DNA from 3 places in the Nocardioides sp. LS1 genome. Region 1 is predicted to be linked to each of the others. Evidence: predicted binding sites of a transcription regulator. Region 1 holds the regulator's gene; each other region holds the start of a gene.
What was found. Region 1 encodes LexA, which represses DNA repair genes until DNA is damaged. Its sites were predicted from a motif close to TCGAACANNTGTTCGA; they were not measured.

Region 1 (4,277 bases):
AACTTCGCGTGCGCGTCCTGCAGGTCGCGGTCGCGCTTGTACTGCGCGTGCCGCTGCCGGTAGTCGGCCAGCGAGAGCATCTCGTGCGCGGGCTCGTGCGTGCGGATGTCCTCGTCCGACTGGCCGTAGCCGTACTCGCCGGGGCCGTACTCGTAGAGGTAGTCGCCCAGGTGCACCACCGCGTCCAGGTCGTCGCGCGCCGCGAGCCCGCGGTAGGCGCTGAACCAGCCGGCCTGCAGGTTGGCGCACGAGACGACGCCGAAGCGCAGGTGGTCCGGCGTCGCGTCGTGGGCGGGAGCGGTGCGGGTGCGGCCGACCCGGCTCGTGGCGTCGCCGAGGTGGAAGCGGTAGTGGTAGGCCGTGGCGGGCCGCAGGCCGCGCACGTCGACCTTGACGGTGTGGTCGCGGCTCGGGCCGGTCTCGAAGCGGCCACGGCGTACGACGTCGCGGAAGCCTGCGTCGCGCGCCACCTCCCAGCGGACCGTGACCTTCGGGCCCGCGCCGGAGCCGGGGGTGCTCGCCGCGGTCGGCGTCACCCGGGTCCACAGCACGACCCCGTCGGGCAGCGGGTCGCCCGAGGCGACGCCGTGCGCGAACACCGTGCCGTCGCCCGCGGCCCGTGACGCGGCTACTGCCGGGGCGGCCGTCGCCAGCGGCGAGGAGACCGCGGCCACGCCGACGGCCCCGACGGTGCCGGTGGCCAGGACCGTACGTCGACCGACGGGGCGGGAGGTCAGGGGCTGGGCAGAAGCAATGTCACGGGGAGAGCTCACGAGAGGCCCAACGAGCCAGCGCCGGGCGTGTTCCGGATCGACGGTGTGAGCACCGTCCGTTCACCCGCAGGTCACCCCGGGGTGGCGCGTGTCAGTCGCGACGGCCGCGGGCGGCCGGGGTGGGCAACGGAGCCGCGGCGGCCGGCATCGGCCGGGCGGCGGGCGCGGAGAGGAGGACGGGGATCCGCGGCGCCCACTCGGCAGCGGCCCAGCCGGCGGCGATGACGAGGTAGCCCACCAGCACGTCGATGACCCAGTGGTTGCCGGTGCCGATGATGACGACGCCGGTGCCGACGGCGTAGGTCCAGCCGAGGGCGCGGACCCACCGGTGGCGGGCGTGGCGCTGCAGCGAGATGGCGACCCACAGGGCCCAGCCGGCGTGCAGCGACGGGAAGGCGGCCAGCTCGTTGGTCAGCCCGCCGAGCCCGCGCGGCGCGGAGGCGTCGGAGGCCCACCAGCCGTCGGAGGCGTGCAGGGAGAGGACGTCGACGTAGCCCGTGATGAAGCGCGGCGGTGCCGTCGGCATCACCAGGTAGGCCGCGAGCCCGAGGAGGGTGCCGATCACCAGCGCCCGGCGGGCCGGGGCATAGACACGGGTGCCGAGCCGGTAGAGCCAGAGCAGCACCGCGGCGGTGACGACGTAGTGGAGGGATGCGTACCAGTAGGAGCCGAGCAGTCCGATCACCTGGTGGTTGGTGAACAGCTCGTTGAGCGGCACCTCCCAGTGGATGCCGAGCACGGTCTCGAAGCGGAGCAGCTCGTGGGCTCGGTGCATGGCCGGCCCCATCGCGGTGTCGGCGACGAGCCGGGACAGGCTGTAGCCCACCCAGAGGGCCAGGATGAGGACGATCTCGAGCACGCCCCGCACGATCTGCGGGTGGCGTCGGCGCAGGGCAGTCACAGACATACCCCCACCCTCAGTCGTTCCCACATGTAACAAAATACGGAATCACCCCGAAATGTTCCCGGGATTTATCTCGGGGGTTCGTGAGGATTTCCGGTCCGAAGGCTACCGGACCCCGATCATGCCTCCGATCAGACCCGACGCAGGATCGCGGTGACCTTGCCGAGGATCGTCGCGTGGGTGCCGTCGATGGGCTCGTAGGCGTCGTTGTGGGGCAGCAGCCAGACCTTGCCGTCCTTGCGCTGGAAGGTCTTGACGGTGGCCTCGCCGTCGATCATCGCGGCCACGATCTCGCCGTTGCTGGCGGTCGGCTGCTGGCGGATCACGACGTAGTCGCCGCTGCAGATGGCCGCGTCGATCATCGAGTCACCGACGACCTCGAGCATGAAGAGGGTGCCGTCGCCGACCAGCTCCTGGGGCAGCGGGAAGAGCGCCTCGACCCGCTCCTCGGCCAGGATCGGACCGCCGGCGGCGATCCGGCCGACCATCGGCACGTAGGAGGCTGCGGGCATGGCGTCGCCAACGCCGGTCTCGTCGTACGTCGACTCGTCGGCCGAGGAGATCGAGCGCCGTGCCTTCATCACCTCGGGCAGGAACACCTCGAGCGCGCGCGGCCGGTTGGGGTCGCGCTTGAGGAAGCCCTTCTCCTCGAGCACCTTGAGCTGGTGGGCCACGCTGGAGGAGCTGGTGAGCCCGACCGCCTCGCCGATCTCGCGCATGCTGGGCGGGTAGCCGCGCTTCTCGATGGCTTCCTTGATGTGGGCCAGGACCCGCTGCTGCCGCGGGGTCAGGCCGTGGGCGTCCGGGGGACCGTCGGGCAGCTCGGCGACTCGACCCCGGGCAGGCTTGGTGGGGGAGTCGTCGCCCGTCTTCTTCGTGGCCATGGCGGTGCCTTCCGGTGTACGGCGGTGCGCCCGGGGGACGCACCCCGGGCCGGTGTTCCCACCGTAGCCATGTCGGCCCGCCTGTTCAAACATCTGTTCGAACAGCGTGTCGCGCCGGAGAGGGGCGCCACGACGCGGTCAGAGCTGGGGCACCCACACGAACATCGGCATCCGGCAGACCTCCTCGAAGCCCAGCCGCTCGTAGACCGGCCGGCCCATCTCGGTGGCGTGCAGGATCGCCTCGGTGCAGCCCCGGTCACGTGCCATCTCGAGCAGCGTCGCGGTGACGGCGTACCCGATCCCGCGGCCGCGCGCGGCCTCGAGCGTGGTGATGTTGTAGAGGCCGGCGGTGCGGCCGGTGAGCCAGGCGGTGCCGCAGGCGACGGGCTGGCCGTCGACCGTGGCGAGCACGGTGAGGAGATGTGCCGCGTCGAAGGGCGCCATCATCTCCACGATCGGGCCGGCCAGCTCGGCCGGGAAGCCGAAGCCCTCGGTCATCACCCGCGCGGTGGCCGCGTGGCACTCCGGGCCCACGACGTGGATCCGGACGCCGGGTCCGGGCGGCGCCATCGGCACCGGCCCGTCGAGGACGCGGTGCATGCCGGGCGTCTCGTCGCGCAGCATGCCGGCGGCGACGAGCACGTCGGCGATCTCGGCCGTCATCGTGGAGGGGGAGCCCCACCACAGGAAGGGGAGTCCGCGGCCGACGTACGCCGCCAGCACCTCGCGGGTGCGGCGCAGCTCCTCGCCGGGTGCGAAGCGCGCGCCGGCGATGCCGTTGAAGACGGGGTGCGGCACGGTGGTGTGCCAGGTGTGGAGGTCGGCGGCACCCTCGGTCCCGAAGGAAGGGTTGGAGGCCGTCACCCGCAGGAACTCCATGAGGTTGTCCTCGACCGGAGCCACCCGCGGATCAGCAAGCACGGGGGTCACCGGGGCACCGTACGCCGGGTGGGACATCGGGATCGGCGAATTCGCGGATCTGGTTGACTCCCGGCATGCCTGCCGCCCAGCCTTCCTCGCCCATGTCTGCACCGCCTGTCCACACCAGCTGTGTCGTCACCGGCGGAGCCCGCGGGATCGGCCGCGGCATCGCGGAGCGGATGGTCGCCCGCGGCCACCGGGTCGTGGTCACCGACGTCGACGGCGAGGGCGCGGCCCGCACGGCCGCCGAGATCGGCGCCGCGGCCGGCATCGCCCACGACGTGCGCGACCCCGCCGGGCATGCGGCCGCGGTCGCGGAGGCGGCCCGCCACGGCGTCCTGACCGCGTGGTTCAACAACGCCGGCGTCGGCGACGACGGCACGCTGTCGGAGCTCTCCGACGACGCCGTACGACGCTTGGTCGACGTCAACCTGATGGGCGTCGTATGGGGGATGCGCGCCGCGCTCGAGGCGTTCGGCGAGGCCGGCGGCGACGTTGTCAACACCGCCTCGCTCGCGGGACTCGGGCCGGTCCCGGGCTACAGCCTGTACGCCGCCACGAAGGCCGCGATCGTCTCGCTGACCATGTCGGGCGACGCCGAGACGCCCAAGAACGTGCGGGTCCACGCGATCTGCCCCGACGGGGTCAAGACCGCGATGCTCGACGCGCAGACGCCCGGGGGGCTGGGCAACCTCCTGGTCCACTCCGGTGGCCGGATCCTCACCGTCGACGAGGTCGCCGACGAGGCCGTCGCGCTGGTCGGCAGCCACCGAGTGATCCGGGCGGTGCCCGGCT
Region 2 (4,277 bases), on a different contig from region 1:
CTTGCGGCGCAGCTCCTGGGCGAGGGCCCGGCGGGCCAGGCCCTTGCCCGGCTGGCGGCTGGCGATCCAGGACCGCGCGAAGGCGTCGTCGTCGACGAGCCCGACCTCCTCGAACCGGTCGAGGAGGCGGGTCGCGATCTCGTCGGGGACGCCCTTCTTGCCCAGCTTGTCGCTGAGCTCCTTGCGGCTGCGCGCCTGCCCGGTGAGCTGGTCGAGCAGGATCTTGCGGGCCACCGACTCGGGGTCGGCGTCCGGGCCGAGCGCCTGCTCGTCCACGGGCGGCGGCGGGAGGGGCGTGGATGCACCACGCGTCCACGCCGCCACGCCGTCCGCGACGTCGCCCAGCCAGCCAGGGGCTGGACGAGTCTCGCGCTCCGCCGCCATGTCTCTCGCCTCATCAGGTCTCGACACGCCGGTTCACCGCCTTCGCGGGCTCAGGCGGTGACGGCTCGCTCGACCACCACCAGGACGTCCGCTGGCGCGTCCGTCCTCAGAAGTCATCGACACCCAGCGGGTCGGCCATCGGGTCGGCCGGCTGGTCGACCGTCGGGCCGACTCCGAGCTTCTCGAGGATCTTCTTCTCCAGCTCGTCGGCCAGGTCGGGGTTGTCGCGCAGGAAGTTGCGCGCGTTCTCCTTGCCCTGGCCGAGCTGGTCGCCCTCGTAGGTGTACCAGGCGCCGGCCTTGCGGACGAGGCCCGCCTCGACGCCGACGTCGATCAGGCCACCCTCGCGGCTGATGCCCTTGCCGTACATGATGTCGAACTCCGCCTGCTTGAACGGCGGGGCGACCTTGTTCTTGACGACCTTGACGCGGGTGCGGTTGCCGACCATGTCGGTGCCGTCCTTGAGCGTCTCGATGCGGCGCACGTCGAGGCGGACCGAGGCGTAGAACTTCAGCGCCTTGCCACCGGTGGTGGTCTCGGGCGAGCCGAACATGACGCCGATCTTCTCGCGCAGCTGGTTGATGAAGATCATGGTGGTGCCGGAGTTGTTGAGGGCACCGGTCATCTTGCGCAGCGCCTGGCTCATCAGGCGGGCCTGCAGGCCGACGTGGCTGTCGCCCATCTCGCCCTCGATCTCGGCCCGCGGCACGAGCGCGGCGACGGAGTCGATGACGATCAGGTCGAGCGCGCCGGAGCGGATCAGCATGTCGGCGATCTCCAGGGCCTGCTCACCGGAGTCGGGCTGGGAGACGAGGAGGGCGTCGGTGTCGACGCCGAGGTTCTTGGCGTAGTCGGGGTCGAGGGCGTGCTCGGCGTCGATGAAGGCCACGATGCCGCCGGCACGCTGGGCGTTGGCCACCGCGTGCAGGGCGACCGTCGTCTTGCCGGAGGACTCCGGGCCGTAGATCTCCACGACCCGCCCACGCGGGAAGCCGCCGAGGCCGAGCGCGACGTCGAGGGCGATCGAGCCGCTCGGGATGATCTGCAGCGGCGCGCGCACCTCGTCGCCGAGCCGCATGACCGAGCCCTTGCCGAACTGCTTCTCGATGTTGGCGAGGGCCGCGTCCAGGGCCTTCTCGCGGTCTGCACCAGCCATGGTGTTTCCCTTCTTCTGGGGCTTCGCGCCGCCGGGTCGTGGTCTTTTCGTCTGAGTAGTCATCGTCGTGAGAGACGCTAGAGGAGACCTCCGACAGAACCGGGACGGAGCCTGCTCCGCACCTGTTCGCTGGGGACAACGTCGACCTGCGCGCCACCTGTGGACACACAGTAGCCCGAACACGTGTTCGACTCGCGCACGACGTACGGCGTGTCGCGGGGACCCACTCAGGAGAGCGGCAGCCGCACCAGGAACCGGCAGCCGAACGCCGCCTCGGCGTCGGGGACGTTCTCGACCAGCACCCGGCCCCGGTGGGCCTCGACGATGCCCTTGACGATCGCGAGCCCGAGGCCGGCCCCGCGTCCCACCTCGGCGGGGCCGTGCTCGGGCGTGCGGGCACTGCTCCCCTGCCAGGCCAGGTCGAAGACCCGCTCCATGTCCTCGGGCGGGATCCCGCCGCAGCCGTCGGTGACGCTCAGCTCGATCCCGTCGGCCACCGAGCGGCCGTGGATCTCCACGACCCCGTCGGCCGGCGTGTGCCGGATCGCGTTCATGATCAGGTTGGAGACCACCCGCGAGAGGCCGGCCGGGTCGGCGCAGACCTCGATGCCCTCCTCGACGCTGCCGCCGAGCCGCACGCTCCGGGCCCGGGCGACGGGGTCGGCCCCCGCGATCGCCTCGCTGACCAGGTCGCCCACCATCAGGGTCTCGGGCGAGAGCCGCAGGACGCCGGCATGGATCCGGGAGAGCTCGAAGAGGTCGTCGACCATCCGCACCATCCGGTCGACCTCGGCGCGGATCTGGCGGCGGTAGCGCTCCGGGTCCGGGGCCATCCCGTCCTCGAGCGCCTCGGTCATCGCCCGCATCCCGGCCAGCGGGGTGCGCAGGTCGTGGGAGACCCAGGAGACCAGCTCACGGCGCGACTCCTCCAGCCGCGCCTCCCGGACCCGCGACTCCTCGAGCCGCTGGCTGGTTCGGGCCAGCTCGTCGGACAGGGCCTGGAACTCCGTGGGACCGCGCCGCGCGGCCGTGAACGAGCCGGGCGTCGCCAGCCGGCGTGCGTCCTCCCGCAGCGACAGGGACCAGTGCACGACGGCGGCGCCGAGGGCCAGCGCGACCACGACCGACACGAGCCCGGACACGACCGCGACCAGGCTGACCACGCCCCAGTCGTGGTCGGAGATGAACATGAGGCGGGAGGCGGCGACCACGCCGACGAGCACCGAGAACGTCGCGACCACGGCCACCAGCGAGAGCTGCCACCGGATCGAGCGCCGGCGCAGCAGCCAGGCGGCGAGGAGGCCGAGCGCACCGACGGCGACCGCGGACGCGGCGGCCACGCCGGCGATCTGGAGCTGGTCCGACGTCATGATGCCTCCCAGCGGTAGCCGACTCCCCAGACCGTGAGCAGGCGCTCGGGCCGGGTGGGGTCGCGTTCGATCTTCTCGCGCAGGCGGCGTACGTGGACGGTCACCGTCGAGCGGTCGCCGATCGACCAGCCCCACACCTGTTGGAGCAGGTCCTCGCGCGAGAACGCCGTGCCGGGGTGGGCGAGCAGGAAGCGCAGCAGGTCGAACTCGCGGCCGGTCAGGGCGAGGACGGCGCCGTCGCGCGTCGCCTCGTGCCGCACGCTGTCGACGCGGAGGTCGCCGTCGGTCAGGACCTCGGGGACCTGCGGTCCCGGCTCGCCCGTACGACGGAGCACGGAGTCGACGCGGAGCGCCAGCTCGCGGGGGCTGAACGGCTTGGTGACGTAGTCGTCGGCACCGTGCTCGAGGCCGACCACGCGGTCGGTCTCGTCGCCGAGGGCGGTGAGCATGATGACCGGCACGTTGCTCGACTGGCGCAGCCGCCGGCACACCTCGAGGCCGTCGATGCCCGGCAGCATCAGGTCGAGCACCACCAGGTCGGCCGGGGTCTCCTGCATGGTGCGCAGCGCGGTCTCGCCGTCACCGGCCTCGAGGACCTGGTGCTCGTGGGCGCGCAGGTAGGAGACCACGACCTCGCGGACGGTGTGGTCGTCGTCAACGACCAGGACGCAGGCCACGGGCGCTCCTCTCCCCGCGCGCGGTCCGCCACCGGACCAGCGACGCGACCGTCACTGCTGCCAAGACTAGTGCGGCGAGCACGAGCCACCCGGTCGTGTAGTCGCGGTCCAGCAGGGTGGCGTTGTCGCTCCGCGCGCCGAACCGGCCGAGCACCGGCACGGCGAGCAGGGTCGTCGCGCCCAGCACGACCAGGCCGACGACGGCAGGGGCGCGGGCCGGTCCCGGGAGCAGCCGCGCCCCGAGGGCGACGACCACCAGCACGACCGGCGCCAGGACGAAGTCGTGCAGGACCACACCGCCGGCCAGCCACGTCCCCGCCGCGACGAGCTGGCCGAGGTCCTGGCGGCTGAGCAGCAGCCACGCGCCGTACAGGCCGAGGAGGGCGCCGAGTGCGCCGAGCAGGCGCCGGATCATGCGTCCACCTCCAGCCGGGTGACCCACTTGGTCTGCAGGACACCGGGCCGGTCCGGGGCGATCAGCCGGGCCGGGTAGCCGTGGTCGACCGCGAGCGTCTCGCCGTCGAGGGCGAGCGCGAGCAGGGTGCGCGGGTCGTCGGCGAAGTTCGCCTGCAGCAGCGTCTCGCGGTAGTGGCCGGACTGCTGGAGCGACACGACGCGTACGTCGCTCCCCTCGGGCACACCCGCGAGGTCGAGGAGCGACCGGACCGGCACGCCGGTCCACGACCCGCT
Region 3 (4,277 bases), on a different contig from region 1:
CGCTCCCGGCCCCGACGCCGCAGGCCGTGTGCGGTCCCGGCGCACACCCCGAGACCGACATCCAGGGACGGGTGCCCCAGGCCGACTACGACAGTGGCCGGATCAAGCAGGACTACCGCTGCAACACCGAGAAGGTCGCCCACGAGGGGACGACCGGCGGCTTCAAGGTGATCCGGTATCGCGATGCCCAGGGGCACGTGTGCGCGTTCTACGACTCCACGCTGCTCTTCCCCAAGGACGCCCTCTTCAACGCCGGCACGGGCCTCGGCGTCGTCGTCCTGGACATGGACGACCCGACGCATCCCCGCCGGACGACCACGCTCGAGACCCCGGCCATGGACACCCCGCACGAGTCGGTGCTGCTCAACAAGAAGCGCGGCATCCTCGGTGCGGTCTCGGGCAACCCGGCCACCGCACCCGGCGAGCTCGACCTCTACGACGTCAAGACCGACTGCCAGCACCCCGCCCTGCTCTCCTCGACGCCGAGCGCGATCCTCGGCCACGAGAGCGGCTTCGCGCCCGACGGCAAGACGTTCTACGCGTCCTCGACCGGTGGTCAGACCCTCGTCGCCATCGACATCACCGACCCGACCGCTCCGCAGCAGGTCTTCCAGCAGTTCGGCGTGAACTACCACGGCATGCGGGTCTCCGCGGACGGCAGGACGCTCTACGTCGCGAACATCGGCAACGACAGCACCGGCGCCCGCTTCGCCAACGGCGGCCTGCGCATCCTCGACGTCAGCGAGATCCAGGACCGGGTCGCCAACCCGCAGGTCCGGATCATCAAGGACCTCTCCTGGCCCGAGGTGTCGATCCCGCAGGTGCCCGAGCCGTTCACCCGCAACGGCCGCCAGTACCTCCTCGAGGTCGACGAGTACGCCAACTACAGCTTCACCTCGGCCGACCAGACCTCGGCGCCGGTCGGTGCCGCCAGGATCATCGACGTCACCGACCCGACGAAGGCCCACGTCGTCTCCGACCTGCGCCTCCAGGTGCACCAACCCGCCGCGCGGAAGGGTCCGGAGAAGAACGACCCCGGCGCCAACATCCCCGTCCAGGGGTACGCCGGCCACTACTGCTCGGTCCCCACGCGCGACAACCCGCAGGTCGTCGCCTGCTCGATGATCCTGTCGGGCCTGCGGATCTTCGACATCAGCGACCTCCGCAACCCCGTCGAGGCCGGCTACTACAACAAGGTGCTTCCCTCGAACCGCCCCGAGAACCCCACCGCCTCCGGGGCCTTCGCCATGTCGCAGCCGGCGTGGGACGTCGCGCGTCGTTCCGTCTGGTACACCGACGGCAACTCCGGCTTCTACGTCGTGCGGCTCACCAACGGCGTCGGCAAGCTCCTGGACTAGGTCGTCGGCGCAACTGCCGTTTGCGAGGATGACGGCATGGCCCTCCTCCACGCGGCGACACTGAACCCGTCCAAGCTCGAGCTGCTCTCCGCGTGGCTCCCGACCCAGCCGTGGGCGGGCGATGTCTCGGCGCTCGAGCAGGTCGGCGCCTACCGCTTCGACGATCCCCAGGGCGAGGTGGGCCTCGAGGCCTTCCTGCTCAGGACCGGTGACGGCCGTCTCCTGCACGTGCCGGTCACCTACCGCGGCGCACCGCTCGACGGAGCCGACAGCGCCCTGGTCGGCACCACCGACCACTCGACGCTGGGCCAGCGGTGGGTGTACGACGGCACCGCCGACCCGGTCTGGCTGCGGGCGGCCGCCACGGCCGCACTCACCGGTGGGCACGAGGCGGAGCTCCTCATCGACCTCGGCAAGGGGCTGGAGCGCCGCGACCCGACCGTGCGGGTGCAGGGGAGCGGATCCTCCGACGCGCCTGTTCCGACCCTTGATGACCTGTCGGTCTCCGTGGCGAGGGTGGTCGGCGATCCGGTCGAGGGTGCTGCCACCGTCAGTGCACGGTGGGACGGCGGCGAGGCCGTGGTGATCGGAGTCGGCTGAAGGGCCGCCCGGCCTGGGATGCTGGCTTGCGCGCCGACGCTTCGCTGCGGGATTTCGCGCCTTCGGCGCGTATTACTTTGATTTCCGTGGTCGACGCAGGGTTCGCACGAGGTGCCTCCGGGCCCTGATTCCCGGCTTTCGGTCGCCTGGCTCGACCGCTCGATCGAGGTTTCAAAATTCTTTCGATTCTTTACCTTTCTCGGGTCGAGATAGGGGCTCTGGCCTGCGGTTTTGTCGGTGGTCCCTGCTGGAATTGATCCATGACAGCGATGGTCACCCAGCCGCCTCGACACCAGGTGTCGCGCGCTGTTAGTGCCATGCAGTCGCAGCTTTCTGAGCTCTCGGATGTGTCGCTCTGGTCGATGGATGCGGACGAGTCCGCGGCGACCCTCACGGCGGTGACGCGGCTGTCCGCTCAACTTGCCGAGCTGGAGATGCGGGTCGCCGAGCACGCCAAGACCGTCGGGGTCGGTGAGTCTGTGGGGGCGACCTCGACGACGAACTTCTGGGCGCACGCCACCCACCAGACCCGGACCGCCGCCCACGGGAAGATGCGCCTCGCGGTCGCGCTCGCGGCGCGTCCGGCATTGCGTACGGCGGTGGCCGCCGGGGACGTGCTCGTCGACCAGGCGAGGGTGATCGTCGATGCGGTCGAGGTCCTCCCGGCCGAGCACCGCGACGAGGCCGAAGCGATGCTGATCAAGTTCGCCGCGGAGCACGACGCGAAGGCGTTGAAGAGGCTGGGCCGGCGGATCCTGGAGTTCCTGGACCCCGAGGCCGCCGAGGCGCACGAGGCCAAGCAGCTCGAGGACGAGGAGCGCGACGCCGCCCGGTCGACCAAGCTGACCATGACCGACGACGGGCACGGCAAGGTGCACGGACGCTTCACGTTGCCCTCGGCGCAGGCGGCGATGTTGAAGAAGGCGCTGCTCGCGTTCGCCGCCCCGAAGCACCGCGCTGCGGTCGACGGTGGGCTGGGTGAGCGGCGTCCGTCGGCGGAGCGGATGGGGCAGGCGTTCGTCGAGCTGATCGAGCGCTACCCGACGAAGAAGCTCCCTAAGGCCGGCGGCGTCTCCGCGACCGTCGTGGTCACGATGGACATCTCGACGTTGATGGGTGGCCTGAGGGCGGCGTCGTTGGACACGGGTGAGCGGATCACCGCCGGCCAAGCACGGAGGCTCGCCTGTGAGGCGGGGATCATCCCCGCGGTCCTGGGTGGGAAGTCCCAGGTCCTCGACCTGGGCCGCAAGCGCCGGTTCCACAGCGAGTCCCAGCGGATCGCGATGGCCATCGAGCAGGGCGGCTGCAACGCCCAGGGCTGTGACTGGCCACCGGGCCTGTGTCACGGACACCACCCGATCCCCTGGAGCCAGGACGGGGAGACCAACAAAGACGGGATGCTCCTGTGCCCGCACCATCACGCCCGGGCCCATGACCCGAAGTTCACGATGACCAAGCAGGCCGGCGGGAAGGTCGCCTTCACCCGGCGGACATAGGCCGACGCCCAGCTCACTCAGGACTCACGGCGTGACCGACCCGGTGTAGATCTCGTGCGCCGGCGCGTCGGGATCGGCGTCGTACGTGATGTCGAACGTCCCCGTGCCGTGCCGGCCCGCGTACGCGCCGGTGCCGCTCACGATGGTCCAGTCGCCACCGTGGGGTGGCTGGGGAGTGAACACCATCCGCACCGTGCCGTCCGCGCAGGTGATGGTCCGCTCCACGAGGCCGAGGTCCTTCACATCGGCATGGCGGCTGGCGTGGGAGTCGCGGATGGTGCCGCCGGTACAGAAGGGCGAGCTGCCGAGGGTGGAGCCGTCGAGCACGTCGCCCGTCGCGATGGGTTCAGCGCCCGCGGTGGGAGCGATGTCGATGCTCGTCCGCATCACCAGGGTCTGCCCAGCCGGCTGACCGGAGGTCGTCGGGTCGGGCTCCGCCCCGCCGTCGCCCACGCATGCGGTCAGGGGGAGCAGACCTGCGACCGAGAAGAAGACGACGACTGGCTGCATGGCGCCTCGGGCTGCACGAGTGGCTGGTGCCCCAGTGTCCGCCCAGGCGCTAGGTTTCCGCCATGCCAACTCTCGAGTCGGCGGCGCCTGGCACGTTGCAGCGGCAGGTCGTCGTCGGTCTGGTGCTCGTCGCGGTGATCGTCGCCCTCGGCTTCGGGGTGCGGTGGTGGACCCACCCGTCGGTGTTCGGGGACGGGGGATTCGACTTCCGCGCCCTGCCGCAGCCGGTGGCGCACTCCGCGAGGGACCTGCAGGTCACGTTCAGCGCTGACGAGCAACCGGTGACCCTCGAGGGGGTGGAGCCGGTCTGGGC

Region 2: the regulator LexA is predicted to act here: its motif matches at 1,716-1,731, upstream of recA (recombinase RecA).
Region 3: the regulator LexA is predicted to act here: its motif matches at 2,110-2,125, upstream of EJF31_RS06025 (HNH endonuclease signature motif containing protein).

Annotation. Positions count from the first base shown of each region.
Region 1 is NZ_BIFF01000005.1:635,581-639,857, reverse strand. It holds gene EJF31_RS17285 (alkaline phosphatase) at 1-773, opposite strand, end outside; gene EJF31_RS17280 (phosphatase PAP2 family protein) at 865-1,680, opposite strand; gene lexA (transcriptional repressor LexA) at 1,809-2,561, opposite strand; gene EJF31_RS17270 (GNAT family N-acetyltransferase) at 2,700-3,491, opposite strand; gene EJF31_RS17265 (SDR family oxidoreductase) at 3,584-4,277, shown strand, end outside.
Region 2 is NZ_BIFF01000001.1:778,183-782,459, reverse strand. It holds gene EJF31_RS03650 (regulatory protein RecX) at 1-384, opposite strand, end outside; gene recA (recombinase RecA) at 491-1,540, opposite strand; gene EJF31_RS03640 (cell wall metabolism sensor histidine kinase WalK) at 1,768-2,910, opposite strand; gene EJF31_RS03635 (response regulator transcription factor) at 2,907-3,587, opposite strand; gene EJF31_RS03630 (hypothetical protein) at 3,565-4,002, opposite strand; gene EJF31_RS03625 (molybdopterin-dependent oxidoreductase) at 3,999-4,277, opposite strand, start outside.
Region 3 is NZ_BIFF01000002.1:265,019-269,295, reverse strand. It holds gene EJF31_RS06035 (LVIVD repeat-containing protein) at 1-1,358, shown strand, start outside; gene EJF31_RS06030 (hypothetical protein) at 1,395-1,958, shown strand; gene EJF31_RS06025 (HNH endonuclease signature motif containing protein) at 2,357-3,454, shown strand; gene EJF31_RS06020 (hypothetical protein) at 3,479-3,964, opposite strand; gene EJF31_RS06015 (hypothetical protein) at 4,027-4,277, shown strand, end outside.